DNA from 3 places in the Streptomyces sp. HUAS 31 genome. Region 2 is predicted to be linked to each of the others. Evidence: riboswitches for the same ligand, from Rfam matches in the RefSeq annotation. Region 2 holds a riboswitch; each other region holds the start of a gene.
The links. Region 2 has a riboswitch for S-adenosylmethionine ahead of PGH47_RS11715 (aminotransferase class V-fold PLP-dependent enzyme). Riboswitches for the same ligand answer to the same signal wherever they lie in the genome.
Positions count from the first base shown of each region.

Region 1: it holds a riboswitch for S-adenosylmethionine, as region 2 does, so the genes downstream of both, PGH47_RS37300 (amino acid ABC transporter permease) here and PGH47_RS11715 (aminotransferase class V-fold PLP-dependent enzyme) in region 2, are expected to answer to the same signal.
Region 3: it holds a riboswitch for S-adenosylmethionine, as region 2 does, so the genes downstream of both, thrC (threonine synthase) here and PGH47_RS11715 (aminotransferase class V-fold PLP-dependent enzyme) in region 2, are expected to answer to the same signal.

Region 1 is NZ_CP116353.1:8,409,578-8,419,675, forward strand. It holds gene PGH47_RS37275 (APC family permease) at 1-327, shown strand, start outside; gene PGH47_RS37280 (aldehyde dehydrogenase) at 467-1,957, shown strand; gene PGH47_RS37285 (gamma-glutamyl-gamma-aminobutyrate hydrolase family protein) at 1,954-2,664, shown strand; gene PGH47_RS37290 (MarR family winged helix-turn-helix transcriptional regulator) at 2,677-3,255, opposite strand; gene PGH47_RS43140 (putative leader peptide) at 3,434-3,544, shown strand; gene PGH47_RS37295 (glutathione S-transferase C-terminal domain-containing protein) at 3,602-4,498, shown strand; SAM riboswitch class IV at 4,566-4,674, shown strand; gene PGH47_RS37300 (amino acid ABC transporter permease) at 5,029-6,012, shown strand; gene PGH47_RS37305 (amino acid ABC transporter ATP-binding protein) at 6,009-6,794, shown strand; gene PGH47_RS37310 (ABC transporter substrate-binding protein) at 6,863-7,885, shown strand; gene PGH47_RS37315 (LLM class flavin-dependent oxidoreductase) at 7,935-9,137, shown strand; gene PGH47_RS37320 (NtaA/DmoA family FMN-dependent monooxygenase) at 9,157-10,098, shown strand, end outside.
Region 2 is NZ_CP116353.1:2,649,136-2,659,233, reverse strand. It holds gene PGH47_RS11755 (cytochrome c oxidase subunit 4) at 1-109, shown strand, start outside; gene PGH47_RS11750 (L,D-transpeptidase) at 240-1,502, shown strand; gene PGH47_RS11745 (response regulator transcription factor) at 1,618-2,019, opposite strand; gene ctaE (aa3-type cytochrome oxidase subunit III) at 2,165-2,785, shown strand; gene qcrC (cytochrome bc1 complex diheme cytochrome c subunit) at 2,865-3,677, shown strand; gene qcrA (cytochrome bc1 complex Rieske iron-sulfur subunit) at 3,674-4,723, shown strand; gene qcrB (cytochrome bc1 complex cytochrome b subunit) at 4,720-6,357, shown strand; gene trpD (anthranilate phosphoribosyltransferase) at 6,498-7,562, shown strand; SAM riboswitch class IV at 7,638-7,754, shown strand; gene PGH47_RS11715 (aminotransferase class V-fold PLP-dependent enzyme) at 7,884-9,266, shown strand; gene PGH47_RS11710 (glycerate kinase) at 9,221-10,098, opposite strand, start outside.
Region 3 is NZ_CP116353.1:4,433,022-4,443,119, forward strand. It holds gene groL (chaperonin GroEL) at 1-1,307, opposite strand, end outside; gene PGH47_RS19510 (cold-shock protein) at 1,638-1,844, opposite strand; gene PGH47_RS19515 (MoaD/ThiS family protein) at 2,287-2,562, opposite strand; gene thrC (threonine synthase) at 2,559-3,845, opposite strand; SAM riboswitch class I at 3,864-4,033, opposite strand; gene PGH47_RS19525 (glucosyl-3-phosphoglycerate synthase) at 4,181-5,125, shown strand; gene PGH47_RS19530 (alpha,alpha-trehalose-phosphate synthase (UDP-forming)) at 5,221-6,660, shown strand; gene otsB (trehalose-phosphatase) at 6,679-7,563, opposite strand; gene PGH47_RS19540 (DUF3263 domain-containing protein) at 7,604-7,855, opposite strand; gene PGH47_RS19545 (ABC transporter substrate-binding protein) at 7,892-9,136, opposite strand; gene PGH47_RS19550 (ROK family protein) at 9,296-10,098, shown strand, end outside.

The sequences.
Region 1 (10,098 bases), 5.8 Mb from region 2:
CTGGCCGGCAAGGACCCGGTGCTCACCCTGTTCTCGTGGGGCAGCGGGATCGCCGTACTGGCGATCATGCTCCTGTACTTCCTGACCTCGGTCTCGGTCGTCGCCTTCTTCCGGCGCGAGCGCCTCGACACACGGCCGTGGAACACGCTGGTCGCCCCGCTGCTGGGTGCCGTGGGGATCGCCGGGGCGATCTGGCTGATCGTCGAGAACTTCACGACGCTCATCGGCGGCGACCGGGCCACCGCCCTGTGGCTCCAGGCGGCGGTCCCGGCCGTCCTGGTGCTCGGCGTCGTCACCGGCCGCCTGACGCGCCCGGCGCGCGCATAGGCCCGTGGGCCACGCCTGTCGTCCGGCCGGGGCCGAGGAGCCGCCGGCCGGACGGCGGTGAGCGCCCGGCCGATACCCGGCGTCGCCCGGCCCCGACCGTCTTCTTCTTCGAGATCGCACGTCATCTGGAGGTCCTCGCATGCCGGCCGTCACCCACGAAGAGTGGCTGCGTCGCGCCAAGTCCCTGCATCTGTCCGGCGCCCATCACATCGACGGCGCCGCCGAGCCGGGCGGGGGAGCGGCCTTCGCGGCCGTCTCGCCCCGGGACGGGCAGGTCCTCGCACAGGTCGCCGACGGGGGCGCCGCCGAGGTGGACGCGGCCGTCGCCGCCGCCCGGCGCGCCTTCGACACCGGGCCCTGGCCCCGCCTCGCACCCGCCGAGCGCGGCCGTGTGCTGCTGCGGATCGCCGACCTGCTTCAGGAGCGGCGCGCCGAACTGGCCCTGACCGTCAGCCTGGAGATGGGCAAACCCATCACGGACGCCCACGACATCGAGCTGCGCGCCGCCGTCAACACCTTCCGCTGGTACGGCCAGCTCGCCGACAAGCTCACCGACGAGTCCCCGCACACCGCCCCTGACGCCCTCGCCCTGGTCACCCGGGAACCGGCCGGGGTCGTCGGCGCGGTCGTGCCCTGGAACTTCCCCCTGACGCTCGCCGGCTGGAAGGTCGCCCCGGCGCTCGCCGCCGGCTGCACGGTCGTACTGAAGCCGTCGGAGAACTCCCCGCTGTCCGCCCTCCTGCTCGGCCGGCTGGCCACCGAGGCGGGACTGCCGCCGGGTGTGCTCAACGTGGTGAACGGCGAGGGCCCCGTCGCCGGACGTGCCCTGGGGCTCCACCCCGACGTCGACGTGCTGGCCTTCACCGGCTCCACCGCCGTCGGCCGGCACTTCCTGCACTACGCGGCCGACTCCAACCTCAAGCGGGTCTGGCTCGAACTCGGCGGCAAGTCACCGAACATCGTCCTGCCCGACGCCCCCGACCTGGACCGGGCCGCCGCCACCGCGGCCTGGGGCATCTTCTTCAACCAGGGCGAGATGTGCACGGCACCCTCCAGGCTCCTCGTGCACTCCTCCGTCGCCGAACGCGTCACCGAGGCCGTCGTACGCCGGGCCCGCGAGCTGCGGATCGGCGACCCCCTGGACCCGGGCACCGAGATGGGCGCCCTGGTCGGTGAGGCCCACCTCGGTCGCGTCCTCGGCCATATCGGGACCGGCCGTGAGCAGGGCGCACGGCTGCGGACCGGTGGTGAGCGGATCCTCGCCGAGACCGGCGGCACCTACCTGGAGCCGACCGTCTTCGACGAGGTCGCGCCGACCATGCGACTGGCCCGCGAGGAGATCTTCGGCCCCGTCCTGTCCGTCCTCGCCTTCGACGACCTGGACGAGGCGGTACGGCTGGCCAACGCCACCGAGTACGGCCTCGCCGCCGGCCTGTGGACCTCGGACCTGTCCACCGCCCACCGTGTCTCGCGCGCGCTGAAGGCCGGCACGGTCTGGGTCAACTGCTACGAGGAGGGCGACCTGACCGTCCCCTTCGGCGGGATGAAGCAGTCCGGGAACGGCCGCGACAAGTCCGCGCACGCCCTGGAGAAGTACACCGAGCTCAAGACGACCTGGATCCAGCTGTGACCCGTCCCCTGATCGCCGTCCCCGCCCGCTTCTCCGCCACCACCTCGGCCCTGCGGTACGCCGCCGAGGTCAACGCCCGCGCCCTGATCGAGGCGGTGTGGCGAGCGGGCGGCGAACCGGCGGGCATCCACCCGGCCGACCCCGCGGAAGCCGATGCGGCGGAGCGCCTCGCCCGCTTCGACGGGGTCCTGCTCCCCGGCGGCGGCGACCTCGCCCCGCACCGCTACGGCGCCGCCGACACCCACGCGGCCGTCTACGACGTCGACGACCTCCAGGACACCTTCGACCTCGAAGTCGCCCGGCGCGCACTGGACCTGGGCATCCCCCTGCTGGCGATCTGCCGCGGCCTGCAGACCGTGAACGTCGCCCTCGGCGGCACGCTGGAGCAGGACATGGGCGGTCCCGAACGCGAACACCGGCACCTCGTGCACCCGGTGGCCGTCGAGCGCGGCACCCTGCTGGAACGTGCCCTCGGCGCGGAGAAGGCGGAGGCCTCCTGCTACCACCACCAGCGCGTGGACCGCCTCGGCAGCGGCCTCACCGTCACCGCCCGAGCCGCCGACGGAACGGTGGAGGGGCTCGAACTCCCCGGCGCGCAGGGGTGGTTCGCGGCGGTGCAGTGGCACCCCGAGGACACGGCCGACCGCGACCCGGCACAGCAGGCGCTCTTCGACGCCCTGGTGGGGGCGGCACGCGAGCGGCGCTGAGCGAGGAGGCCCTCAGCCGTCGGTCCTGGCCCGCCGTCCGCTGCGGCGAGGTGCCGGCTCGGCTCCGTCGAGCAGGGCGAGGCGGCGTTCCTCGCCCTGCTCCTCGACCTGGATCACCACCCGCCGCAGCCCCTCCGCGACGCTGCGGCACTCCTCCTCGCTGAGCTGCCCCGCGACGAACGCCTCCTCCTCGTTGAACGCCGGGAACAGCCGGCGCATCAGCTCCTCGCCCTCCTCGGTGAGGCTGAGCAGCACGAGCCTGCCGTCACTCGGATGCCCGGCCCGCTTCACCAGCCCGCGCCCCTCCAGCGTCCGCGCCACGCCCGTGAGCGTGCCCTTGGAGATCCCGGCCTCCTCCGCGACATGCCGGGTCTCCGACTCGCCCCACACCCAGACCACCCAGAGCACCACGAACGCCGTCCAGGTCAGATCGGCGCCGCGCAGCACGGAGTTCTCCAGGTGCTGCCGGACCGTCGAGGCCGCGCGATAGATGTTGGCGACCACGGCCATCTGCTCCCGGTGCAGCGGGATACCGCCGAGCTTGGCCTCGGCCAGCTTCTCGGCGGCGGTGATCGATCGTTGGCCGGGCATGGAACTCTCCTTTGGCCGCGACGTCGGACAGGCGGTGTCGGACGGGGAACAGGCGATTTTCGTTCGGGTTCAAATTGTACGGAAGGGGCCGCCGCTTCCCGGACCCTGGACGCCCTCTTGACGTGGGCCGCGGGTGGACCGACACTCGAGCATATTCCTAGTGAATTGGTAGGGAAGCATGGGGCGCCTTGAGTCGATCACCGGTCGAGTGATCCGTACGCCCCTTCTCACGTCCCGCCGTCACATCGACCTGCTCCGCGTATGCAGCGCGATCAGCCCCCTGGGCTGAACCCCCACGTCGCCTTTGCCGACCGCGCACGTCCACACGCCTGCCCCGGGGAGAGTCATGTCCGTCACACCGTTGGCCGCCCACACGTCCACCCGGCCCGCCCCCGCCTTCAGGGGCCGTATCGGAAGGGACGCGCGCAGCGGCCACTACGCCGTGCCGCGCCGCTACCGCCTCCATCTGTCGACCGCCTGCCCGGACGGCCTGCGCATCGCCGTCGCCCACGCCCTGCTGGGCCTCGACGACATCTGTCCCGCGACCTTCCTGGCCCCGATCCCCGACTCCGCCGACGACGGACACTCCGTGCTGCGTCCGCTGTACGACGCCAGCGCCCACCGCTACTCGGGACCGGCCCTCGCGCCGGTCCTCAGCGACGACTGGTCCGGGCGCATCGTGAGCAACCACGCCCCCGACATCACCCGTGACCTCGCCCGGCGCTTCGGCCACGGGCGCCTGGAGCTCTACCCGTGCGGCGCGGAGTCGGAGATCGAGGCCGTCGAGGACATGTGCGCCGAGGGCATCGAGGAGGCCGCGCAGCGAGCGGGCGCGGCCGGCGCCGGGCCCGCGGAGCGCGACGAGGCGCTCGGAACCCTGCTGCGTTCCCTCGGCGCGCTGGACCGGTGGCTCGACGGGCGCACCTACATGATCCGCAATCAGATCACCGCCGCGGACGTCGAGTTGTGGGTCACCCTGGTCCAGCTCGACACCGTCCACCGGCACCACCTGGACGCGACGGCGGTGCAGCGCATCGCCGCCCACCCCGCCCTGTGGGACTACGCCCGCAGGGTCGCCGCCCACCCGGCGTTCGGCGCGCACCTCGACCTCGACGCCATCGCCCGTCGCCATCACGCCCGTTGCCAGGGACTGGAAGCCGCCGGTGCCGCCGTCCAGATCCTGGACTGGGCCACCCACGCGGCGGCCGGGACCGGCGCCCGACCGCAGGTCGAGGGGCCCTGAGCCGTTCCGCACCGTGGACCGGCGTTGACATTCGTTCGGGCAACTGTCTTAACTTACGGCCCAGAACGGTCATGAGCGTCAGCGACAAGCCCTGGCTCGCTGACCGGCAACCCTCGCGTCGCGGTGGGGTGCCCCAGGTGACGACCGGACCGGATGACATTCGGTAAGCGCGAGGCCCACAAGGGCCGGAAAAGCGAGTGACGACATGGACGCAGCTCCCAGGACGGCCGAACGCCGCTCCCAGAGCCGCGTCCTGTCGTTCACGAACCTGCTCGTCGCCGACCGCACCGTCGATCTGCTCCGAGTCAACAGCGCACTGTGTACCGCACCGGGCTGCGCCCGCTGTCGTGGCTGACGCCTTCTCCTTCTCTCTGCCACGCACTCCCTGACGACCACCGCCGGAGCGGTGTGCCGTCGCCCGCCCAGCCCCAGGTACCCGCGCCTCCCGTGAGACGTCACGCCGCCCCGCGGCCGTCGTCGCCGCACCCTGCGCCGGGTCCGGGGAATTCCGACTCCTGCCGGAGCCCTCCATGAGTGAACCCCCAGGCGCCGCCGTGTCCCTCGCCGAGGCACCGCCGCCCACCGACACCCCGTCAAGACCCCTCGCGGCACAACGAGTTCTGCCGCTGCGACGACCCGGTCGCTGGATCGCCACCGCCGTGGTCCTGGTCCTCGCCGCCCAGTTCGTCCACGGCCTGGTGACCAACCCCTTCTACCAGTGGGACCGCTTCGGCTACTGGTTCCTGCGGCCGACCATCCTCGACGGACTGCTCGTCACCCTCGAAGTCACCGCCTACAGCGCGGTATTGGGGCTCCTCGGCGGCATCCTGCTGGCGCTGGCCCGGCTCTCGCGGAGCCCGGTGCTGCGGGCGGTCAGCTGGATCTACGTCTGGGCGTTCCGCTCCATCCCGCTCATCGTGGTGCTGCTGTTCCTCTACAACTTCAGCGCCCTGTACAGAACGCTGAGCGTGGGCGTGCCCTTCGGCCCCGCCTTCTTCTCCTTCGACGAGTCGAAGCTCGCCACCGACATCGTCATCGCGGTCGTCGGCATCAGCCTCCACGAGTCCGCGTACGCCGCCGAGGTCGTCCGCGGCGGCATCCTCTCCGTCGACCAGGGCCAGCACGAGGCGGCCGCGGCCCTCGGCCTGCCGAAGGGCTACCAGTTCAAGCGGATCGTGTTCCCGCAGGCACTGCGCTCCATCATCCCGAACTACGTCAACCAGCTCATCGGCCTGATCAAGGGCACCTCGCTGGTCTTCTACGTGTCCCTGCTCGACCTGTTCGGCGCCGCGCAGTCCATGGGCTCCACCTACCCCGGCGACATCGTGCCGCTGCTGATGGTCGCCACCGTCTGGTACCTGATCCTCACCAGCGTCGTCTCCGTCGTCCAGTTCTACGTCGAGCGCTACTACGCCCGCGGCGCCACGCGTTCCCTGCCGCCGACCCCGCTGCAGAAGCTGCGCATCGCCATCACCGACCTCAGGGCCCGCGTCCGCAGGGAGGCCGCCGTATGACCGCCGAGACCCTCCTGAGCGCGGGCGCCACCGTGGAGGTGCACGACGTGCACAAGTGGTACGGCGCCCACCGGGTGCTCAACGGCGTCGACCTGACCGTACGGCCCGGCGAGGTCACCGTGATCCTCGGCCCGTCCGGCTCCGGCAAGTCCACCCTGCTCAGGGTCGTCAACCACCTGGAGAAGCCCGAGATCGGCCACGTCAGCCTCGACGGCGAGCTCATCGGCGTGCGCCGGCAGGGCGACCGGCTCAAGGAGCTGAGCGAGCGGGCCATCCTCGCCCAGCGCGGCAGGATCGGCTTCGTCTTCCAGAACTTCAACCTCTTCCCGCATCTGACGGTCCTCGACAACGTGGCCGCCGCCCCGGTGGCGACCGGCAGACTCGGCAAGCCCGCCGCCCTGGAACTCGCCCGCGACCTCCTCGACCGGGTCGGCCTCGCCGACAAGGCCGGCGCCTACCCACGGCAGCTGTCGGGCGGCCAGCAGCAACGCGTGGCCATCGCCCGCGCCCTCGCGCTGCGCCCCGGCGTCATCCTCTTCGACGAGCCGACCTCCGCTCTCGACCCGGAACTCGTCGGTGAGGTCCTCTCCGTCATCAAGGACCTGGCGACCAGCGGCACCACCCTCGTCATCGTCACGCACGAGATCGGCTTCGCCCGCGAGATCGCCGACCGGGTCGTGTTCATCGACGGCGGCCGGATCGTCGAGCAGGGCCCGCCCTCCGAAGTCCTCGACAAGCCACGGCACGAGCGGACCAGGGACTTCCTGAGCAAGGTCCTCTGAGCCCACCGCTCCCCACGAACTCCCCCCACGCCTCCACCTCACCACCCTCTCGAACACCAAGGACAGCCATGCCCACGCACCTCACCCGACGCAGCCTGATACGCGGCATCACCGCGGCGACCGCCGTCGCCACCCTCGCCACCGGGCTCGCCGCCTGCGGTGGTGACAGCGACGCAGCCACCCGGACGAACGACAGTGCCGGCACGGTCACCGTCGGCACCCTGTCCAACGGCGCCGCCAAGGAGGCCACCCTCAAGGTCTCCGAGGTGAAGTCCATCAGCGCCCAGCTGCCCGACGACGTCAGGAAGAGCGGCAAGCTGGTGATCGGCTCCGGCACCCTGCCCTCCGGCGCCCCGCCGCTGGGCTTCGTGGGCAGCGACCAGAAGACCCTCACCGGCTCCGAGGTCGACCTGGCCCGGCTGGTCGCGGCCGTCCTCGGCCTGGAACCCGAGGTCAAGCGGTTCACCTGGGAGAACCTCTTCGTCGGCATCGACAGCGGCAAGGTGAACGTCGGCTTCTCGAACATCACCGACACCGAGGAGCGCAAGCAGAAGTACGAGTTCGCCTCCTACCGCAAGGACGACCTCGCCTTCGAGGCGCTCAAGGACTCCGAGTTCGCCTTCGACGGCGACTACGAGGTGCTCGCGGGCAAGACCGTTTCCGTCGGCGCCGGCACCAACCAGGAACGCATTCTGCTGGAGTGGAAGAGCAGGCTGGAGAAGGAGGGCAAGAAGCTGACCGTCAAGTACTTCCAGGACAACAACAGCACCTACCTGGCCCTCAACAGCGGCAAGATCGACGCCTACTTCGGCCCGAGCCCCAACCTCTCGTACCACGTCACGCAGACCGCGAGCACGCCCACCCCGACCAAGGTCGCCGGCCAGTTCTCCGGCGCCGGGGCGAGTCTGCAAGGCCTGATCGCCGCGACCGCCAAGAAGGACAGCGGCCTCGCCGAACCCCTCGCCGCCGCGATCAACCACCTGATCGAGAACGGCCAGTACGCGAAGTGGCTCGCCGCCTGGAACCTCTCCAACGAGGCCGTCTCCAAGTCGGAGGTCAACCCGCCCGGACTGCCGCTCGACAACTCCTGACCGACCGTCGTCCGCTGCTCGTCACGGACCTCCAGGAAGGCACCGACCCGTGTCCCCGACCCCTTCTTCCGCCCTGCATCTCGCCGTCGCCCTGGACGGCACCGGCTGGCACCCCGCCTCCTGGCGGGAGCCGGTGGCCCGGCCACGCGACCTGTTCACCGCCGCCTACTGGGCCGACCTGGTCACCGAGGCCGAGCGAGGACTCCTCGACTTCGTGACCATCGAGGACGGCCTCGGCCTCCAGTCCTCCCACTTCCTGGACCCGGACGAGCGCACCGACCAGGTACGCGGCCGCCTCGACGCCGTCCTCGTCGCCTCCCGAGTGGCCCCACTGACCCGGCACATAGGTCTGGTGCCGACAGTGGTCTCCACGCACACGGAGCCGTTCCACATATCCAAGGCCATCGCCACCCTCGACTACGTCAGCACCGGCCGCGCCGGCCTGCGGGTGCAGCTGACCGCCCGCCCCAACGAGGCCGCGCACTTCGGCCGCCGCACCATCGCCCGCATCGAGGCCTACGACAGCCCCGCCACGCAGGACGTGGTGACCGACCTGTTCGACGAGACCGCCGACCATGTGGAAGCGGTCCGCCGGCTCTGGGACAGCTGGGAGGACGACGCCGAGATCCGGGACACCGCCACCGGCCGCTTCATCGACCGCGACAAGCTGCACCACATCGACTTCGAGGGCAGGCACTTCAGCGTCAAGGGCCCGTCCATCACGCCCCGCCCGCCGCAGGGCCAGCCGATCGTCAGCGCCCTCGCCCACGACACCGTCCCCTACCGGCTCGTAGCCCGCGCCGCCGACATCGGCTACGTCACCCCGTACGACGCCGACGAGGCGCGCGCGATCGTCGCACAGATCCGGGCCGAGCAGAACGCGGCCGGGCGGGCCGCCGAACCCCTCCACGTCTTCGGTGACCTGCTCGTCCTCCTCGACGACGACCCGGGTGCCGCGACCGCACGCCGGGAGCGGCTCGACGAGCTCGCGGGACAGCCGTACACGAGTGATGCCCTGACCTTCGCCGGTACGCCCGCCCAACTCGCAGACCTGCTCCAGGAGTTGCAGGGCGCGGGGCTCTCCGGGTTCCGGCTCCGGCCCGCCGTCGCGGGACATGACCTGCCGGCGATCACCAGGGGACTCGTACCCGAACTCCAGCGCCGGGGCGCCTTCCGCCGCGCCTACGAGGCCGACACCCTGCGCGGTCTGCTGGGCCTGGCCCGCCCCGCCAACCGATACACCGCAGCCTGAGCCGGAAAGGACCGCAGCCATGACAAAACCGCTGAAGCAGATCCACCTGGCCGCCCACTTCCCCGGCGTCAACAACACCACCGTGTGGAGCGACCCGCGGGCCGGAAGCCATATCGAGTTCAGCTCGTTCGCCCACTTCGCGCGGACCGCCGAACGCGCCAAGTTCGACTTCCTGTTCCTCGCCGAAGGACTCAGACTCCGTGAACAGGGCGGACACATCTACGACTTGGACGTCGTGGGCCGCCCGGACACCTTCACCGTCCTCGCCGCGCTGGCCGCCGTCACCGAACATCTCGGACTGACCGGCACCATCAACTCCACCTTCAACGAGCCCTACGAGGTCGCCCGCCAGTTCGCCAGCCTCGACCACCTCTCCGGCGGCCGCTCCGCCTGGAACGTCGTCACCTCCTGGGATGCGTTCACCGGCGAGAACTTCCGCCGCGGCGGCTTCCTGCCGCAGGACGAGCGCTATTCCCGCGCCAAGGAGTTCCTCGCCACGGCGGGCGAACTCTTCGACTCCTGGCACGGCGACGAGATCATCGCTGACCAGGAGACCGGCACCTTCCTGCGGGACGCCAAAGCCGGAGCCTTCGTCCACACCGGGCAGCACTTCGACATCCACGGACAGTTCAACGTCCCGCGTTCGCCGCAGGGCCGCCCGGTCGTCTTCCAGGCAGGCGACTCCGAGGAGGGCCGTGAGTTCGCCGCCGCGGAGGCCGACGCCATCTTCAGCCGGCACGGCACCCTGGAGGCGGGCCGTGCCTTCTACACGGACGTGAAGTCCCGCCTGGCCAAGTACGGCCGCCGCTCCGACCAGTTGCTCATCCTGCCCGCCGCGACCTTCGCACTCGCCGACACCGACGCCGAGGCCGAGGAACTCGCCCGTGAGGTGCGCCGTCAGCAGGTCAGCGGAGCCACCGCACTCAAGCACCTGGAGTTCCTCTGGAACCGGGACCTGTCG
Region 2 (10,098 bases):
GGGGATCGCGGTCGGCTGGTGGCTGCTCTACTTCTCGGCCCCGCTGATCCTCATCGGTCTCTGGGGCTGGGTCTTCGAGTACTACCGCGGTGAGAACCGCACCCAGTAGCACGAGCTGAGCTCACAGGAGCCCGGACACTCCGTCAGGAGGGTCCGGGCTCCTTCTTTTGCCGCAATGCATGTCACCCGTACGTGTCCTCCGGCGCGCCGCCGCTGACGCTGCTTCCTAGCGTGAGGCCATGAGCAAAACACCGAGCAAGAGCACCGTCATAGGCTGCACGCTCCTGCTGATAGCGCTCGGCGCGAGCGCCGCCGCATGCAGCAGCGACGGCAATCCGCTGTCAGCGGAGCCGTACGACGCGGCCGACCAGATCGCCTTCAACGGCCCCTCGGGCGACGGCGAGAAGGCCGACCCCGACAAGCCCCTGGAGATCACCGCGGAGGACTCCGACGGTCGGATCACCGACGTCACCGCCAAGGACGCCGCAGGGCGCTACGTGACGGGCGAACTCTCCGCCGACGGCACCAGGTGGCACAGCACCTCCCCGCTGGCCGCCAACGCCCGCTACACGGTCCGCGTGAGCACCGAGGACGAGGACGGCGCCCCCGGCCGCAAGGTCCTCACCTTCGACACCAGCAAGCCGACCAGCAAGAAGCACCTGACGGTGACGTTCGGGCCCAAGGCGGGCAAGTACGGCGTCGGCCAGCCCATCACCGCCGAACTGAGCCGGCCCGTCAAGGACAAGAACCAGCGGGCGACGGTCGAGCGGGCCCTGCGGGTCGACTCCGTCCCCGCGGTGGACGGCAACTGGCACTGGGTGGACGACAAGAAGCTCCACTACCGGCCCAAGGAGTACTGGCCCGCCGGCGCCACCGTCCAGGCCCGCAGCGACCTGGAGGGCGTGCGGATCAGCGACCGCCTCTGGGGCGGCAAGGGCAAGCCCCTGAAGGTCACCATCGGAGACCAGGTCATAGCCGTCACGGACGCCTCCACCCACCAGCTGACGCTCTACCGCAACGGCGAGGAGGTGCGGTCCATACCCGTGACGACGGGCAAGCCAGGCTTCGAGACCCGCAACGGCGTCAAGGTGGTCCTGGGCAAGGAGTACTTCGTACGGATGCGCGGAACCAGCATCGGCATAGCCGAGGGCTCCTCCGAGTCGTACGACCTACCCGTCTACTACGCCACCAGGGTGACCTGGAGCGGCGAATACGTGCACGCAGCCCCCTGGTCGGTCGGCTCCCAGGGTTACGCCAACGTCAGCCACGGCTGCACCGGCATGAGCACCGCCAACGCCGAGTGGTTCTTCGACAACGTCCGCGAGGGCGACATCGTCAAGGTCGTGAACTCGTACGGCAACACGATGGAGCCGTTCGGCAACGGCTTCGGCGACTGGAACCTGGACTGGAAGAACTGGCGCAACGGCAGCGCCCTGGTCGCCGGCACCCCTGACGGCCCGAGCCCCGCGGAACGGGCACGGCTGAGGCCACAGAGCGTCTAGGCCGACAGGGCAGCCGCCGACCTCAGGGGCGCGGGGAACTGCGCGACCAGCCACACCGGACCCGCAGCCGCCCACAGAGCCGCGCCCCCGAACCCCTCGGCGCCCGACCGCGCTCCTAGGCGCTCTGCAGCCGCTTCGTGCGCAGCAGGCCCGCCAACGCCTCCGCGAACTCCACGGGCTCCACAGGCAGCGTCACAGCCGCCTCGGCACGGCTCCACGTGGCCAGCCACGCGTCCTGCGGCCGCCCGATGAGCAACAGCACCGGCGGGCAGTTGAACACCTCGTCCTTGATCTGCCGGCAGACCCCCATGCCGCCCATCGGCACGGCCTCGCCGTCCAGGACGCAGACGTCGATCCCGCCCTTGTCCAGCTCCTTGACGACGGCCGCGGGCGTCGCGCACTCCACGAACTCCACCACGGGGACGTCCGGAGCGGGCCTTCGCCCGGTCGCCAGCCGCACCTGCTCGCGGGTGTTGGAGTCGTCGCTGTAGACCAGCACCGTGGCGGTCGGCTGCATGCTTCCTCCGAGACGTAAGTGTCGTACGGAAAGACCCGATGCCGCGGATGCTACTCCCTTGAACACCACGTCAACACCGGTACGAACGGCCAAGACACTCCGAACGGCACCCCCCGGAGTGAGGGCGGGATAAGCGACCGACATAATGTCGGTCGTGGCGACAGCAACGACAGTAGAAACCGGGCACGCGCACCCGTCGGTCAACCGGCCGAACCTCACCAGCGTCGGAACCATCATCTGGCTGAGTTCCGAGCTGATGTTCTTCGCGGCCCTCTTCGCGATGTACTTCACCCTGCGATCGGTGACGGGGCCCGAGTACTGGGATTCACAGGCCGAGGCCTTGAACTTCCCGTTCTCGGCGACGAACACCACGATCCTGGTGCTCTCCTCCCTCACCTGCCAGCTCGGCGTCTTCGCCGCCGAGCGCGGTGACGTGAAGAAGCTCCGGGGCTGGTTCATCGTCACCTTCATCATGGGTGCGATCTTCATCGGCGGTCAGGTGTACGAGTACACCGAGCTGGTCAGGCACGAGGGCATCTCGCTCTCGTCCGGCCCGTACGGCTCGGTCTTCTACCTGACCACCGGCTTCCACGGACTGCATGTGACGGGCGGACTCATCGCCTTCCTGTTTGTCCTCGGCCGCACCTACGCGGCTCGGAGGTTCACGCATGAGCAGGCGACCGCAGCGATCGTCGTGTCCTACTACTGGCACTTCGTCGATGTCGTCTGGATCGGCCTCTTCGCCACGATCTACATGATCAAGTAGCCGGGCCCGATCCCGCGCGCGTTCCACAACGCACCTAACAGAAGCATCGACGCAGAAGATCCTGACACCGGGGTAATCCGTGAAAAAGCTCTCCGCACGACGACGCCATCCGCTGGCGGCAGTCGTCGTCCTACTCCTCGCGCTGGCGTGCACGGGGGGGCTGTACGCCGTGTTCGCTCCCGCGGACAAGGCGCAGGCCGAGGAAACCGCCCAGTCCCTCACCATCGAGGAGGGCAAGAAGCTCTACACCGTCGGCTGCGCCAGCTGCCACGGAGCCAGTGGTGAGGGGACCTCCGACGGCCCGAGCCTGGTGGGCGTCGGCGCTGCCGCCGTCGACTTCCAGGTGTCGACGGGCCGTATGCCGGCCGCCACCTCCCAGGGCGCCCAGGTCCCCGCGAAGAAGAACATCTACTCGCAGGCCGAGATCGACCAGCTCGCCGCGTTCATCGCCTCTCTGGGTGCGGGTCCGTCCGTCCCCACCGAGGAGCAGTACGGACCGGAGGGTGCGGACATCGCCAAGGGCGGTGAGCTCTTCCGCAACAACTGCGCCCAGTGCCACAACTTCACCGGCAAGGGCGGCGCGCTGACGAAGGGCAAGTACGCCCCGAGCCTCGAGGGTGTCGACCCCAAGCACATCTACGAGGCCATGCAGACCGGCCCGCAGAACATGCCGTCCTTCCCCGACACCACGCTGTCGGAGCAGAACAAGAAGGACATCATCGCGTACCTCCACGCGGTCAACAGTGACGAGACGGTGAACCCGGGTGGTCTGGAGCTGGGCGGCCTCGGGCCGGTCAGTGAGGGCCTCTTCTCCTGGATCTTCGGTCTCGGTGCCCTGATCGCGGTCGCCATCTGGGTCGCCGCTCGGACCGCAAAGGCCAAGAAGTCATGAGTAGCCAAGACATTCCAGAAGAGAACCTGCCCGCTGAGCAGGACGCCACCGTCGCGGTAGCGGACGAGAAGCACCCCTTCGCCGACCCCGGCCTGCCGCCCCACGAGCACCGGATCCAGGACATCGACGAGCGGGCCGCCAAGCGGTCCGAGCGCACGGTCGCCCTGCTGTTCACGGTCTCGATGCTCGCCACCGTCGGCTTCATCGCCTCGTACGTGGCGATCCCGCACGACAAGTCGATCTTCGTCTTCCCGATCGGTCACCTCAACGCGCTGAACTTCGCGCTGGGTCTGACCCTCGGCGCGGCGCTCTTCTGCATCGGCGCGGGCGCGGTCCACTGGGCCCGCACCCTGATGTCGGACGAGGAGGTCGCGGACGACCGGCACCCGATCGCCGCGGAGCCCGAGGTCAAGGCCAAGGTCATGGCCGACTTCAAGCAGGGCGCCAAGGAGTCGGCGCTGGGTCGGCGCAAGCTGATCCGCAACACGATGTTCGGCGCGCTGGCCCTGTTCCCGCTCTCCGGCGTCGTCCTGCTGCGTGACCTCGGCCCGCTGCCCGGGACCAAGCTGCGCCACACCCTGTGGTCCAAGGGCAAGCTGCTCGTGAACATGAACACCAACGAGCCGCTGCGTCCCGCGGACGTCGCGGTCGGCTCCCTCACCTTCGTCAAGCCCGAAGGCCTCGAGGAGCACGACCACGACTTCCAGAACGAGATCGCCAAGGCGGCCCTGATGGTCATCCGGCTCCAGCCGGACGACATCAAGGACAAGCAGGAACTCGACTGGTCCTACCAGGGCATCGTCGCGTACTCGAAGATCTGCACCCACGTCGGTTGCCCGATCTCCCTGTACGAGCAGCAGACGCACCACGCGCTCTGCCCCTGCCACCAGTCCACCTTCGACCTCGCCGACGGTGCCAAGGTCATCTTCGGCCCGGCCGGCCACCCCTTGCCGCAGCTGCGCATCGGGGTGAACGACGAGGGTTACCTTGAGGCGCTCGGCGACTTCACGGAGCCCGTCGGTCCTGCATTCTGGGAGCGCGGATGAGCACTACAGAGACCACCGAGTCCCGCTCTCGCGGGAAGGCACCGGCCGGCGAGCGCGTCGCCGACTGGGCCGACGGCCGGCTGGGGATCTACTCCCTCGCCAAGGCCAACATGCGCAAGATCTTCCCCGACCACTGGTCGTTCATGTTGGGTGAGGTCTGCCTCTACAGCTTCATCATCATCATCCTCACGGGTGTGTATCTGACGCTGTTCTTCCACCCGTCGATGAACGAGGTGGAGTACCACGGCTCCTACGTCCCGCTCCAGGGACAGCTCATGTCGGAGGCGTTCAGCTCCACGCTGCACATCTCCTTCGACGTGCGCGGTGGTCTGCTCATCCGGCAGATCCACCACTGGGCCGCGCTGATCTTCCTCGCGGGCATGTTCGTGCACATGATGCGCGTGTTCTTCACGGGCGCGTTCCGCAAGCCGCGTGAGATCAACTGGCTGTTCGGCTTCCTGCTGTTCGTCCTGGGCATGTTCACCGGTTTCACCGGCTACTCGCTCCCGGACGACCTGCTCTCCGGCACCGGTGTCCGCTTCACCGAGGGCGCGATCCTGTCCATGCCGATCGTCGGCACGTACATCTCGTTCTTCCTCTTCGGCGGCGAGTTCCCGGGCGTCGACTTCGTCGCCCGCTTCTACTCGATCCACATCCTGCTGCTGCCGGGCATCATGCTCGGTCTGGTCGTCGGCCACCTGATCCTGGTCTTCTACCACAAGCACACGCAGTTCGCGGGCCCCGGAAAGACGAACAAGAACGTCGTCGGCATGCCGCTGCTGCCGGTCTACATGGCCAAGGCCGGAGGCTTCTTCTTCCTGGTCTTCGGTGTCATCGCGGTGATCGCGGCGGTCGCGCAGATCAACCCGGTCTGGGCCATCGGTCCCTACCGGCCGGACATGGTCTCCACCGGCGCCCAGCCCGACTGGTACATGGGCTTCGCCGAGGGTCTGGTCCGGTACATGCCGGGCTGGGAGGTCAACTTCTGGGGTCACACGCTGGTCCTCGGCGTGTTCATCCCGCTGGTGCTCTTCGGCCTGGTCCTCGGTGCGATCGCGCTCTACCCGTTCATCGAGTCCTGGGTCACCGGCGACAAGAGCGAGCACCACATCCTGGACCGCCCGCGCAACGCCCCGACGCGTACCGCGTTCGGCGTCGCCTGGGTCACGGTGTACATGATCGGTCTGGTCGGCGGTGGCAACGACCTGTGGGCCACCCACTTCCACCTGTCGATCAACGCCGTCACCTGGTTCGTCCGGATCAGCTTCTTCGCCGGACCGGTCCTCGCGTTCATCATCACCAAGCGCATCTGCCTCGGCCTCCAGCGCCGGGACAAGGACAAGGTGCTGCACGGCCGCGAGTCGGGCATCATCAAGCGCCTGCCGCACGGTGAGTTCATCGAGGTCCACGAGCCGCTCAGCCAGGACGCGCTGTACACGCTCACCGCGCACGAGCAGTACGAGCCGGCCCAGATCGGCCCCGCGGTCGACGAGAACGGCGTCGAGCGCAAGGTGAAGGGCTCCGAGAAGCTGCGCGCCAAGCTCAGCAAGTCCTACTACGGCGAGGACGGCCAGATCCCGAAGCCGACCGTCGAGGAGTACAAGGAGATCACGAGCGGCCACGGCCACCACTGATCGCTGCGCACGCCACGCCACGGCAGAAGGGCCCCGTCCGATCTTCGGACGGGGCCCTTCTCCGTGTCCCGGGGCTGGATAGGGTGGACTCGTTGAGACTCGCGTCCCGTAGTGCGGGACGCCCGAACCTGGAGCGGCTTATGAGCGCTGTGACCCCCGCTGGAGGCGACACCGCGGCGGGCCGCTCCTGGCCCCTGCTGCTGAACGGCCTGCTGGACGGCCGGGACCTGTCCGCCGACGACACCGCGTGGGCGATGGACCTGATCATGCGCGGCGAGGCGACGGACGCGCAGATCGCCGGGTTCGTGGTGGCGCTGCGGGCCAAGGGCGAGACGGTGCAGGAGATCACCGGACTGGTCCGGACGATGTACGCGCACGCGAATGTGATCGAGGTGCCGGGGCCGACCGTCGACATCGTCGGCACGGGCGGCGACGGCGCGAAGACGGTCAACATCTCCACGATGTCGGCGATCGTCATCGCCGGCACCGGCGCGAAGGTCGTCAAGCACGGCAACCGGGCCGCGTCGTCGGCGTCGGGCGCCTCGGACGTGCTGGAGAAGCTCGGCGTCAACCTGGAACTGCCGGTCGGGCGGGTGGCGCAGGTCGCCGAGCAGGCCGGGATCACCTTCTGCTTCGCGGTGAAGTTCCACCCGTCGCTGCGCCATGTGGCCGCGGCGCGCGGACAGTTGGGCATCCGGACGACGTTCAACGTGCTCGGTCCGCTGACCAACCCCGCCAAGGTGCGGGCCCAGGCGGTCGGCGTGGCCGACCCACGTATGGCGCCGATCGTCGCGGGCGTCTTCGCCGAGCGCGGCAACTCCTCGCTGGTGTTCCGCGGCGACGACGGCCTCGACGAGCTGACGACCACCGCGACCTCACGGGTGTGGGTCGTGCGCGACGGCAAGGTGACCGAGGAGGCCTTCGACCCGCGCGACGTCGGCATCGAGCTGGTCCCCGTGGAGGCGCTGCGCGGCGCCGACGCCTCCTACAACGCCGAGGTCGCCCGACGCCTCCTGGACGGCGAGACAGGGCCGGTGCGCGACGCCGTACTGCTGAACTCGGCGGCGGCGCTGGTGGCGCTGGCGCCCGGCGACGGGCCGCTGACTGAGCAGATCAGGGCCGGTATGGCCAAGGCGGCGGAGTCCATCGACTCGGGGTCCGCGAAGCGGACGCTGGAGCGGTGGGTCGCCGCGAGCAACGCCTGATCGGCACCTGACGTCGTCCCGCGATCCGGACACGGGTTGCGGGACGACGATCATTTCGCGTACGTTCCTGTACCAGGTCATGAGTGACAGTCATGAGGCCCCGGCCGACTGTCCGGCAACCCTCCGTCCGTGGCGGGGTGCCCCGGGTGAAGACCAGGCCGTAGGCAGCGAGGTCTACGGCAAGCGCGGGCCCCTCTCGAAACCAAGGGTCCTGGTCGTTCGAGGGAGTCTTCCGTGAGCAAGCGAATGCGATAGGGCCGCCGAGCCCCGCCTCCGCGCACCCACTTTCACTTTCTTCTTTCCTCTCACGGGAGTTCCGTCATGTCTGTCTCCACCGCTGCCTCCGTTCAGACCATTTGTGCCCCGCTGCCCGTTCTGGGCCGGGATGTCACCGTCCCCCTCGTCACTGGCGGCGAAGTCACCTACGCCGCGCTGGACTACGCCGCCAGCGCCCCCGCCCTCCAGCGCGTCTGGGACGACGTGGCCGCCTACGCGCCGTACTACGGCAGCGTCCACCGCGGTGCCGGATACCTCTCGCAGCTCTCCACCGACCTGTTCGAGAACGCCCGCCGGACGGTCGCCGAGTTCCTCGACTGCCGGGACGACGACCAGGTCGTCTTCACCCGGTCCACCACCGACTCGCTGAACCTCCTCGCCGCCGCCCTCCCGGCCGACTGCCAGGTCTTCGTGTTCGAGACCGAGCACCACGCCTCGCTGCTGCCGTGGCGCGACGCCCGCGTCACCTACCTCAACGCGCCCCGCACCCCCCGCCAGGCCGTCGAGACGCTGGAGCGCGCCCTCGCGGACCGCACTGTGTCGATTGATGGGGGCTACGGCCCGGCCCTGGTCTGTGTCACCGGCGCCTCGAACGTCACCGGCGAGCTGTGGCCGGTGCGCGAACTCGCCGCCGCCGCGCACGCCCACGGCGCCCGGATCGTCCTGGACGCCGCCCAGCTGGCCCCGCACCACGCGGTCAGCGTCCGTGACCTGGACGTCGACTGGATCGCCTTCTCCGGACACAAGCTGTACGCCCCGTTCGGCTCCGGCGTGCTGGCCGGCCGCTCCGACTGGCTGCGCGCGGCGGAGCCGTACCTCGCGGGCGGCGGCGCCAGCCGCAAGGTGTCCCGGCGCGAGGACGGCGGCGTCGACGTCGAGTGGCACGACAGCGCCGCCCGGCACGAAGCGGGCTCCCCGAACGTCATCGGCGCGTACTCCATCGCCTCCGCCTGCAAGGCACTCACCGAGGCCGGTTTCGACGACCTCGTCGCCCGTGAGCAGTACCTGATCGAGAAGGTGCGGGCCGGTCTCGCCGAGGTGCCCGAGGTCCGGATCCTCTCCCTCTTCGGCGACGACGCCCCGCGGGTCGGCGTGCTCTCCTTCGTCGTCGCGGGCTGGAACAGCTCCCACTTCGCCGCCGCCCTGTCCGCCGAGTACGGCATCGGGGTCCGGGACGGCCTGTTCTGCGCCCACCCGCTGGTCCGCACCCTGCTCGGCAGCGACCCGCAGGCCCAGGGCGAGTGCGGTGCCCCGGAGGCGGCGCCCGGCGAGAAGTCCCTCAACGCCATCCGCGTAAGCTTCGGTGCCGGTACGCCGGACGAGCACGTCGAGCGGTTCGTGAACGCCGTGAAGGAACTCGTGACGGACGGCGCGAAGTGGAACTACCGCACCGAGGACGGTCGTTGCGTGCCGGACACCTCCGCGTGAGCGGGTAGCCGGGCGCCCAGCAGGATCATGCGCAGGGCGCGTTCGGTCGCGTCCGTGAGCAGTTCGGAGGCCCGCACCAGGGCCTCCGCCAGGGCCATCGGCGCGGGCAGGATGCCGCTGAACGCGTCGACGCCGGGTACGTCGTGGGCGCCCTCGCCCAGCGTGCCCGCCAGCGCGAGCACCGGGCGGCCGTACAGCTTGGCCCGGCGGGCCACCTCGGCCGGGACCTTTCCGCGGGACGTCTGGTGGTCCAGGGCGCCCTCGGCGGTGACGACCAGGTCGGCGCGGGCCAGGCGGGCATCGAGGTCGAGGTGGTCGAGGAGCACGTCGAAGCGGGGGAGCAGGCGGGCGCCGAGCGCGGCGAGGCCGGCGCCCAGACCGCCGGAGGCTCCGGTGCCGGGGCCGCCGTAGAGGTCCGTCCCCGCGACACCCAGGTCACGGGTGAGGACGCTTGCCCAGTTCTCCAGCCCCGTCGACAGGTGCTCCACCTGCGCGGGCGTCGCGCCCTTCTGCGGTCCGAAGACACGGGCCACGCCGCGCTCGCCGCACAGGACGTTGTACGGATTGCACGCCACGAGCAGCTCCACGTCCCGCAGACGCGGGTCGAGGCCGGCCGGGTCGATCCGCGCGAGCCGGGCCAACTCGCCTCCGCCGTGCGGGAGTTCGAAGCCGTCGGCGTCCAGCAGCCGGGCGCCGAGTGCCTGGAGCGCGCCGGCGCCCCCGTCGGACGTACCGGAGTCCCCGCAGCCGACCAGGATCCGTCGTACGCCGGTGTCGAGCGCGGCGCGGATCAGCTCGCCGACGCCGTACGTCGTCGTAGTGCCCGGGTCGC
Region 3 (10,098 bases), 1.8 Mb from region 2:
CCGGTCGCCTCGTCACCCTCCAGCTCCAGCTTCTCGAAGACACCGGAAGCCTGGAGCAGAGCCACGCCACCACCGGCGACGATGCCCTCCTCGACGGCCGCCTTGGCGTTGCGCACGGCGTCCTCGATGCGGTGCTTGCGCTCCTTGAGCTCCACCTCGGTCGCGGCACCGGCCTTGATGACGGCCACGCCGCCCGCGAGCTTCGCCAGGCGCTCCTGGAGCTTCTCGCGGTCGTAGTCCGAGTCGCTGTTCTCGATCTCGGCGCGGATCTGGTTCACGCGGCCCGCGACCTGCTCGGAGGAGCCGGCACCGTCGACGATGGTGGTCTCGTCCTTGGTGATGACGACCTTGCGGGCCTTGCCCAGGAGGTCCAGGGAGGTGTTCTCGAGCTTGAGACCGACCTCCTCGGAGATGACCTCGCCACCGGTGAGGATGGCGATGTCGTTCAGCATCGCCTTGCGACGGTCACCGAAGCCCGGGGCCTTGACGGCGACGGACTTGAAGGTGCCGCGGATCTTGTTGACCACCAGGGTCGACAGGGCCTCGCCCTCGACGTCCTCGGCGATGATCAGCAGCGGCTTGCCCGACTGCATGACCTTCTCCAGGAGCGGGAGCAGGTCCTTGACGGAGCCGATCTTGGAGTTGGCGATCAGGATGTACGGGTCGTCGAGCGACGCCTCCATCCGCTCCATGTCGGTGGCGAAGTACGCCGAGATGTAGCCCTTGTCGAAGCGCATACCCTCGGTGAGCTCCAGCTCCAGACCGAAGGTCTGGGACTCCTCGACGGTGATGACGCCTTCCTTGCCGACCTTGTCCATCGCCTCGGCGATGAGCTCGCCGATCTGGGTGTCGGCGGCGGAGATGGAGGCCGTGGAAGCGATCTGCTCCTTGGTCTCGACATCCTTGGCCTGCTCGAGCAGGGCGGCGGAGACGGCCTCGACGGCACGCTCGATACCGCGCTTGAGGGCCATCGGGTTGGCGCCGGCGGCTACGTTGCGCAGGCCCTCCTTGACCAGGGCCTGGGCGAGAACGGTCGCGGTGGTCGTACCGTCACCGGCGACGTCGTCCGTCTTCTTGGCGACTTCCTTGACCAGCTCGGCGCCGATCTTCTCGTACGGGTCCTCGAGCTCGATCTCCTTGGCGATGGAGACACCATCGTTGGTGATCGTGGGGGCGCCCCACTTCTTCTCGAGGACGACGTTGCGACCCTTGGGGCCGAGCGTCACCTTGACGGCGTCCGCGAGCTGGTTCATGCCGCGCTCGAGGCCGCGCCGCGCCTCCTCGTCGAACGCGATGATCTTGGCCATGTGAAGTGGTCCCTCCAGGACTGGGGGTGATTCCTTCGGACCGCGCCCGCGCCCGCGACGGACGGCTCACATGCCTCGTGGTTCCTTGCCCCACCTGGCCTGCGGGCCTCACCGACCCGGTCCTTCTTTGTCACTCTCACCTTCAGAGTGCTAACGCAATGATTAGCACTCGACCCATGCGAGTGCAAGCGGCTCTCGGGGATCGGGCGGGGCGCTCCGCCGGGGGCGAACAGGGCGCGAACGGGTCGCGAACACGACGAAGGGCCCGCACCCCCCAGGAGGTGCGGGCCCTTCGAAGAAGTACGTCGCTGCTGTTAGTCGACGCGTGCTTCAGCCGGTCGCCAGTCGGACCATGTCCGCCTGCGGCCCCTTCTGACCCTGCGAGATCTCGAAATCGACCCGCTGGCCCTCTTCCAGGGTGCGGTACCCGTCCATCTGGATCGCGCTGTAGTGGACGAAAACATCCGCACCACCGTCGACCGCGATGAAGCCGTACCCCTTCTCCGCGTTGAACCACTTGACGGTGCCCTGAGCCATGCCTAACTCCCCTATTACTGGCCCTTGCACAGATCCACACTTCGCGGATCCGGGTCAGACCTCACCCCCCATCGGTCGGGGGCGTGCGCCGGAACGCGTCGACCGCGGCTGAATGTATCTGCCCAACTGCCGTCTGCAACAGGTCAATCGGACGAGAAATCCGGGCACGACCGGTCGGGAATGTGGGGACAATTCCGCTGACTTCAGGTCAAGTCGGACCCGGCATACGGAACAAAAGCCGCAAAAAACCCGCACACTTTGGCTACTTCTTGTCGGGCTTACGGCAGAAATTCAAGGCAACCGACTCGGAGATCGGCGGCACGTTCCCCAACTGTACCTCGCTCAACCACACAGAATTGCCCCCTCCGCTTCTCTCACGGAGGGGGCAATTCGATGAACTCTCAGTAACCTGGGTTACCGAAGGTAATGATCGGTCATTCGGTCAGCCGCCGGCGACGGCCGGGATGATGGAAACGCCCGCACCGTCCGGGGTCGCCGTCTCAAGGCCCTGCTCGAAACGCACGTCGTCGTCGTTGACGTAGACATTGACGAACCGGCGCAGCTTGCCCTGGTCGTCGAGCACCCGGGCGGCGATCCCGGTGTGGTTCTTCTCCAGGTCGGTGATGACCTCGGCGAGGGTGCCGCCCTCGGCGGCGACCTCGGCCTGCCCGCCGGTGTAGGTGCGCAGGATGGTCGGGATGCGAACGGTCACGCTCATGCGAGGCCAGCCTCTCGGAAGGAGTCCAGGTTCGGGCGGATGGTGGCGGTGAGGCCGGTGCCGGCCACCGCGTCCAGCGTCTTGAGGCCGTCGCCGGTGTTCAGCACGACGGTGGTCCTGGTGGGATCGAGGACGCCGTTCTCGATCAGCTTCTTCGTCACACCCACGGTCACCCCACCGGCGGTCTCCGCGAAGATGCCCTCGGTCCGGGCGAGGATCTTGATCGCGTCGACGACCTGCTCGTCCGTCACATCCTCCACGAACCCGCCGGTGCGGCGCGCGATGTCGAGGACGTACGGTCCGTCGGCCGGGTTGCCGATGGCCAGCGACTTGGCGATGGTGTTCGGCTTCTGCGGACGGACCACGTCGTGGCCGGCCTTGAACGCGGTCGACACCGGCGAGCAGCCCTCGGCCTGCGCACCGAAGATCTTGTACGGCTTGTCCTCGACGAGCCCGAGCTTGATCAGCTCCTGGAGCCCCTTGTCGATCTTCGTGAGCTGCGAGCCGGACGCGATCGGGACGACGAGCTGGTCCGGGAGCTGCCAGCCGAGCTGCTCGCAGATCTCGTACGCCAGGGTCTTGGAGCCCTCGGCGTAGTAGGGCCGCAGGTTGACGTTGACGAAGCCCCAGCCCTCGCCGGCCGGGTCGCCGATCAGCTCGGAGCAGAAACGGTTCACGTCGTCGTAGTTGCCCTCGATGCCGACGAGCTCGCCGCCGTAGATCGCGGCCATGACGACCTTGCCCTGCTCCAGGTCGTGCGGGATGAACACGCACGAGCGGAAGCCGGCGCGGGCGGCCGCGGCACCCACCGCGCCGGCCAGGTTGCCGGTGGAGGAGCAGGAGAGCGTGGTGAAGCCGAAGGCGCGGGCGGCCTCCAGGGCCTGGGCGACGACACGGTCCTTGAAGGAGTGCGTCGGGTTGCCGGAGTCGTCCTTGACGAACAGCTTGCCGGCGTCGACGCCGAGCTCGTTCGCGAGGTGGTCGGCCTTGACGAGCTTGGTCCAGCCGGGGTTGAGGTTCGGCTTGTCGGCGACGTCGGCCGGGACGGGCAGGAGCGGCGCGTAGCGCCAGATGTTCGCGGGGCCCGCTTCGATCCGCTTGCGGAGCTCCTCGGCGTCGTAGGCCGAGAAGTCGTAGGCGATCTCCAGCGGGCCGAAACACTCCTCGCACGCGAAGACCGGGCCGAGCGGTACCCGGTGACCGCACTCGCGGCAGGAGAGCGCCGCGGCGGGGCCGAGGTCTACGGTGGATTCGGTGGTGCTTGCAACAGTCTGCGCAGCCATGTGAGGCGAGGCCCTTTCTCCTCATCTTCCTCACGACGCATCTCGCCGTGAGACGGATTTGGCACCTTCCCTAGCCGGGAGCCTCGCGGAGACGATCAACGGTGACGATCGACGCTGATCTACGAGAACCGACTGGAGGGTTGCCGGGGCTTCATCGGGCCGTATCCCTCTGCCCCTCTGGATGAGCGGTATTCGGTTGTTGACGACGGCCGACCTCGGACATGCGATGGTCATCCGCGTTGTTCAAGACTGTAACCGAACGCCAGGACAGTTGAGCTAGCCGTCCGAACCGCGAGATGGATCACAGACGTCCCGACAGTGAGGAGCCGCCGACCGTGCTGGAAGAAGCAGAGCGCTGGCTGAGCAGCCGCTCCTGGTCCGTAGCCGACCGCCCGCTGCATCACATCCTGGCCGCCAAACAGCGCTCGGGCCAGTCGGTGTCCGTCGTGCTGCCCGCGCTCAACGAGGAGGAGACGGTCGGCGAGATCGTCGCGATCATCGCCCATGACCTCGTCCGGCAGGTCCCGCTGGTCGACGAGATCGTGGTCGTCGACTCCGGCTCCACCGACCGCACCTCCGAGGTGGCCGCCGCGGCGGGCGCCCGGGTGGTGCACCGCGACGAGATCCTGCCGCGCGTCCCGGCCGTGCCCGGCAAGGGCGAGGTCCTGTGGCGCTCCCTGCTCGTGACCGGCGGCGACATCGTCTGCTTCATCGACGCCGACCTGAAGGAGTTCTCCTCCGACTTCGTCTCCGGGATCGTCGGCCCGCTGCTCACCGACCCCGGCGTGGACCTGGTCAAGGCGATGTACGACCGCCCGCTCGCCGGTGCCGCCGGACAGGGCGGCCGGGTCACCGAGCTGATGGCGCGCCCGCTGCTGAACATGCACTGGCCGCAGCTCGCCGGCTTCGTGCAGCCGCTCGGCGGCGAGTACGCGGCCCGCCGCAGCCTGCTGGAACAGCTCCCGTTCCCCGTCGGGTACGGCGTCGAGCTGGGCATGCTGGTCGACGCGCTGCACCTGGTGGGGCTCGACGCCCTGGCCCAGGTGGACGTCGGGGTGCGCAAGCACCGGCACCAGGACGGGCAGGCGCTCGGCCGGATGTCCGCCGCGATCTACCGCACGGCGCAGCTGCGGCTCGCCCGCGGGCATCTGGTGCGGCCTTCGCTGACCCAGTTCGAGCGCGGCGAGGACGGTTTCGAGCCGCGGACGTACTCCGTGGACACCGAGGAACGGCCGCCGATGGTGGAGATCGCCGAGTATGCGACGCGGAAGGTGGCGTAAACGCCGGAAACCGGCCGTATACAGGGCTGACGAGCGCCCCCCACTGAGCGGAACCGCACGTTTGAGCGTTTCCGGGGAGGGCTAGGTTGAGGCTTATGGCTTCCACGCAGGATGCGCCGGGTACGCACGGTGCCGCCAAGGTGCTCGTCGCGTCGAACCGCGGCCCGGTCTCGTACGAGGTGCGGGACGACGGCTCGCTGCACTCCAGGCGCGGAGGCGGCGGAGTCGTCTCCGGGCTGTCGGCGATCGGGCCGGACGCGGGCGCGCTGTGGGTGTGCTCGGCGCTGTCCGACGGCGACCGGGAGGCGGTGCGGCGCGGGGTCGGTGAAGACGGCGTGCTGATGCTGGACATCCCGGCGGACGTGCACGCGGACGCGTACAACGGCATCGCCAACTCGGTGCTGTGGTTCGTCCACCACATGCTCTACCAGACGCCGCTGGAGCCGGTCTTCGACGCGGAGTTCCGCCGCCAGTGGGCGTCCTACGAGGCGTACAACCGCGCCTTCGCCGAGGCACTGGCCGGGCAGGCGGCGCCGGGGGCGGCGGTGCTGGTGCAGGACTACCACCTGACGCTGGTGCCCGGGATGCTGCGTGAGCTGCGCCCCGACCTCAGGATCGGCCACTTCTCGCACACGCCGTGGGCGCCCCCGGAGTACTTCCGGATGCTGCCCGACGACATCGCCGAGCAGGTGCTGCGCGGGATGCTGGGCGCGGACCGGCTGGGGTTCCTCACCCGGCGGTGGGCGGACGCCTTCGAGGCGTGCTGCGCCCGGTTCGCCGACGGACTCGGGGGCACGCGGATCGGTGTGCACGGGCTGGGCGCGGACGCGGACTTCCTGCGCGAACGCTCCCACCGGGCGGACGTGACGGAGCGGATGACCGCGCTCCGCGACGAGATCGGCTCGGCCCCGGACGGCACCGCCCGCAGGACGATCGTGCGGGTCGACCGGACCGAGCTGTCCAAGAACATCGTCCGCGGCCTGCTCTCCTACCGGCAGCTGCTCGACGACCACCCCGAGTGGCGCGAGCGGGTGGTGCACGTGGCCTTCGCCTACCCCTCGCGGCAGGACCTGGCGGTGTACCGGGACTACACGGCCGAGGTGCAGCGGCTGGCGGACGAGCTCAACTCGCAGTACGGCACGCCGGGTTGGACGCCGGTCGTGCTGCACGTCAAGGACGACTTCGCCCGCTCGCTCGCCGCCTACCGGCTCGCCGACGTGGCGCTGGTCAACCCGATCCGGGACGGCATGAACCTCGTCGCGAAAGAGATGCCGCTCGTCTCCGACGAGGGGTGCGCGCTGGTGCTTTCGCGGGAGGCCGGGGCCCACGAGGAGCTCGGCGAGGACGCGATCACCGTCAACCCGTACGACGTGGTGGGCACGGCGCGGGCGCTGCACGAGGCGCTGTCCGTGGGGCCGGAGGAGCGGGCGGAGCGCTCGAAGCGCCTGGCGGCCGCGGCGACCGCGCTACCGCCCGCCCAGTGGTTCCTGGACCAGCTGCACGCACTGGAGGAGCAGCCCGGCCCGGCCTCCTGAGCGGAGGCGGGGCCAGGGTCAGCCGGCGGCGTCGGCGATCGCCCGCAGCAGCCGTACGACCCCTGCCGGGCCGTCCACCACGACGTCCGCCCGCTCCGACAGTTCGGTGACCTCCTCGCTGCCGCTGCACACCAGCAGGCCGGGGGTGCCGTCGGAGCGGAGTTTGTCGACGGCGGCGTAGGCGGGCAGGTCGCCGAGGTCGTCGCCGGCGTACAGGACGCACTCGGCGCCGAGCTCGCGGACGTACTCGCTCAGCGCGACGCCCTTGTCCATGCCGGGCGGGCGCAGTTCCAGGACCATGCGGCCGGGTTCGACGATCAGGCCGTTGCGCACGGCCAGGTCGGCGAGGGGGGTGCGCAGGGCCTCGAAGGTGCCCTGGGGGTCGGCGGCACGGCGGGTGTGGACGGCGACGGCGTGTCCCTTGTCCTCGGTCCAGGTGCCGGTCGCGGCGCCGTTCGCTTCGAGGATGCCGGGCAGTTCGGCCCGTACGGCCGCGACGCCGGGGTGCGGGTCGGGCGCGGTGACCTCGCCGCTGACGGCCTCCCAGCGCTCGGCGCCGTAGTGCCCGAGCACGACGAGGTGCTCAAGGCCGGGGACGCCGGCGAATCCGCCGTACCGCACGGCGACGTCGGCCGGGCGGCCGGTGATCACCGCGACGGCGGCGACCTTCGGAGCGAGCGCCGTGAGCGCCGGCAGGGCGTCGGGGTGGGCCCGCGCCTTCTCCGGGTCCGGCACGATCGGGGCGAGCGTCCCGTCGAAGTCCAGGGCGATCAGTGCCCGCGCGGGCCGCGCGAGGAGTGCGGCGAGCCCGTCGCGGCCGTTTGCGGTCGCGGGGGTGGGCAGAGGGGCCGTGGAGTCGGCCCGGTCGGGGTCGGTCAGATCCTTTTCCTGGTCACTGGCCATACAAGGACCCTATCCAGCGAGGGCGCCGCGCACCCCTCGCTCACCGCTCCGTCCGCCGGGCCTCCCGCACCCGTCGCAGCCGGTTCACCGTGACCGGGTCGTGGGCCAGGGCCCTGGGGTCGTCCAGCAGGGCGTTCAGCAGCTGGTAGTAGCGGACGGGGGCCAGGCCCAGTTCCTCGCGTATCGCGCGCTCCTTGACGCCGGGGCCCGGAAAGCCCCGGCGTTCCAGAGCGAGGATGGCCCGCTCGCGGTCGGCGAGGGCGGCCTCGGGCGGGTCCTGGTGCTGGTCCATGGCTCGCACCGTAACCCCCGCCACCGACAACGGCCGCTACTCGGCGCTCTCGGCCCGCGTCGCCGTCGACTGGAGGCCGCCCAGGATCGCCGACGGGCTGCCGCCGGAGGTGACGGTGCTGCCTATGCGCTTCTTGATGTCCGCGCTGACCTCGGCCCAGGACGTGCGGCCGACCGGGTAGAGCTCGGAGAGCGGGAGCCGCTCCAGGAAGGGCTTGAGGTCGGCGTCCTGCTTTGCCGCGGTCATCACCGTGGACGCGGAGTTCGTCACCGGCAGCAGGTCGTACTCGCGGGAGAAGTCCAGGACGTTCTGCTTGTCGTAGACGAAGTCGAGGAAGTCGCCGACCTCCTCGGCGTGGCCGTTCTCCTTGAAGGCCATCATCCAGTCCGCCACGCCCATGGAGACCTTGCTCGGGCCGTCGATGCCGGGCATCGGCACCATGCCGAACTTCACGCCCTTCTTCTTGGCCATCTGCATCAGGGACGGGTGGCCGTTGAGCATGCCGACGTCACCGGCCGCGAAGGCGGCGAACGCGTCAGCCCGGTTGAGTTCGCCGGGTGCGACCGGGCCGGTGAGGTCCTTGCCGACCAGGTTGTCCTTCAGCCAGTCGAGGGTGGCGACGTTCTCGGAGGAGTCGATGCTGTAGGTGCCGAGGTCGCTGTCCGTGTAGCCGCCCCCGCCGCTGAGCAGCCACTGCATCGTCTCGGCCTGCGCCTCCTCGGCACCGAGCGGCAGCGCGTACGGCGTCTTCACGCCCTCCGCCTTGAGCGCCTCGGCGTCGGCGGCCTGCTCCTTCCAGGTGGTCGGCGCGGAGATGCCGGCCTTCTCGAAGAGCGTCTTGTTGTAGAAGAGCAGCCGCGTGGAGGAGGCGAACGGGATGCCGTACTGCACGTCCCGCACCCGGCCCGCGTCCGCGAACTGGGCGACGAAGTCGGCCTGCACGGGGATGGAGAGCAGGTCGTCGGCCCGGTAGAGCAGGTCCTTGGCGGCATAGTCGGCGTACGCGCCGATCTGTGCCATGTCCGGCGCCTTCCCGGCGTCGACCATCTCCTTGACCTTGGCGTCGACGTCGTTCCAGGAGTACACGGCGACGTCGACCGTGACGCCGGGGTGCTCGGCCTCGTAGGCCGTGACGAGCTTGTCCCAGTACTTCTGGGAGCCGTTGGAGTCGTTGTCGCCGTAGTCCGCGGCGACCAGCCGCAGGGTCACGTCGCCCGAGTCGCCGGTCAGTCCGCAACCGCCCAGGGCCGCCGTCAGACCCAGCGCGGACACCGCCGCCATCGCTCCCGTACGTCTACGACCACGACTACGCCCCTGCACGCCAAACCGCCCCACGCCTATGTTCGAAACTTTCGAAACGTCATACATATTGCCCCCATAAGGTCTACACCACGTAAGTGGACTAGACCTCTCGCGGGTACGCAAGCCACACTGTCCCCCGTGAGACATGTCATCGCCCTCGATGTGGGCGGCACCGGGATGAAGGCCGCCCTGGCGGGCGCGGGCGGTGAGCTGCTCCATCAGGCCCGCCGACCGACCGGGCGCGAGCGCGGACCGGACGCGGTCGTCGAGGGCATCCTCGACTTCGCCGCGGAGCTTCGCGTCCACGGCGAGGAGCGCTTCGGCGAGCCCGCGGCCGCCGTCGGCGTCGCCGTCCCCGGCATCGTCGACGAGGAGCGCGGCATCGCCGCCTACGCGGCCAATCTGGGCTGGCGGGACGTACCTCTGCGCCGGCTCATGTCCGAGCGGCTCGGCGGCGTCCCCGTCGCCCTCGGCCACGACGTGCGCACCGGCGGTCTCGCCGAGGGCCGGATCGGCGCGGGCCGGGGCGCCGACCGCTTCCTGTTCGTGCCGCTCGGCACCGGGATCGCCGGCGCCATCGGCATCGACGGCCGGGTGGAGGCGGGCGCCCACGGCTTCGCGGGCGAGATCGGCCACATCGTCGTACGGCCGGGCGGTGCCCCCTGCCCGTGCGGACAGCGCGGCTGCCTGGAGCGGTTCGCGTCCGCCGCGGCGGTGAGCGAGGCGTGGGCCGCCGCCTGCGGGGACCCGGAGGCCGACGCCGCGGACTGCGCCAAGGCCGTCACGTCCGGCGACCCGAACGCCGTACGGATCTGGCAGGAGGCCGTGGACGCCCTCGCCGACGGCCTGGTCACCGCTCTCACCCTGCTGGACCCCCGCACCCTGATCATCGGTGGCGGCCTCGCCGAGGCGGGGGAAACCTTGTTCACACCACTGCGGGA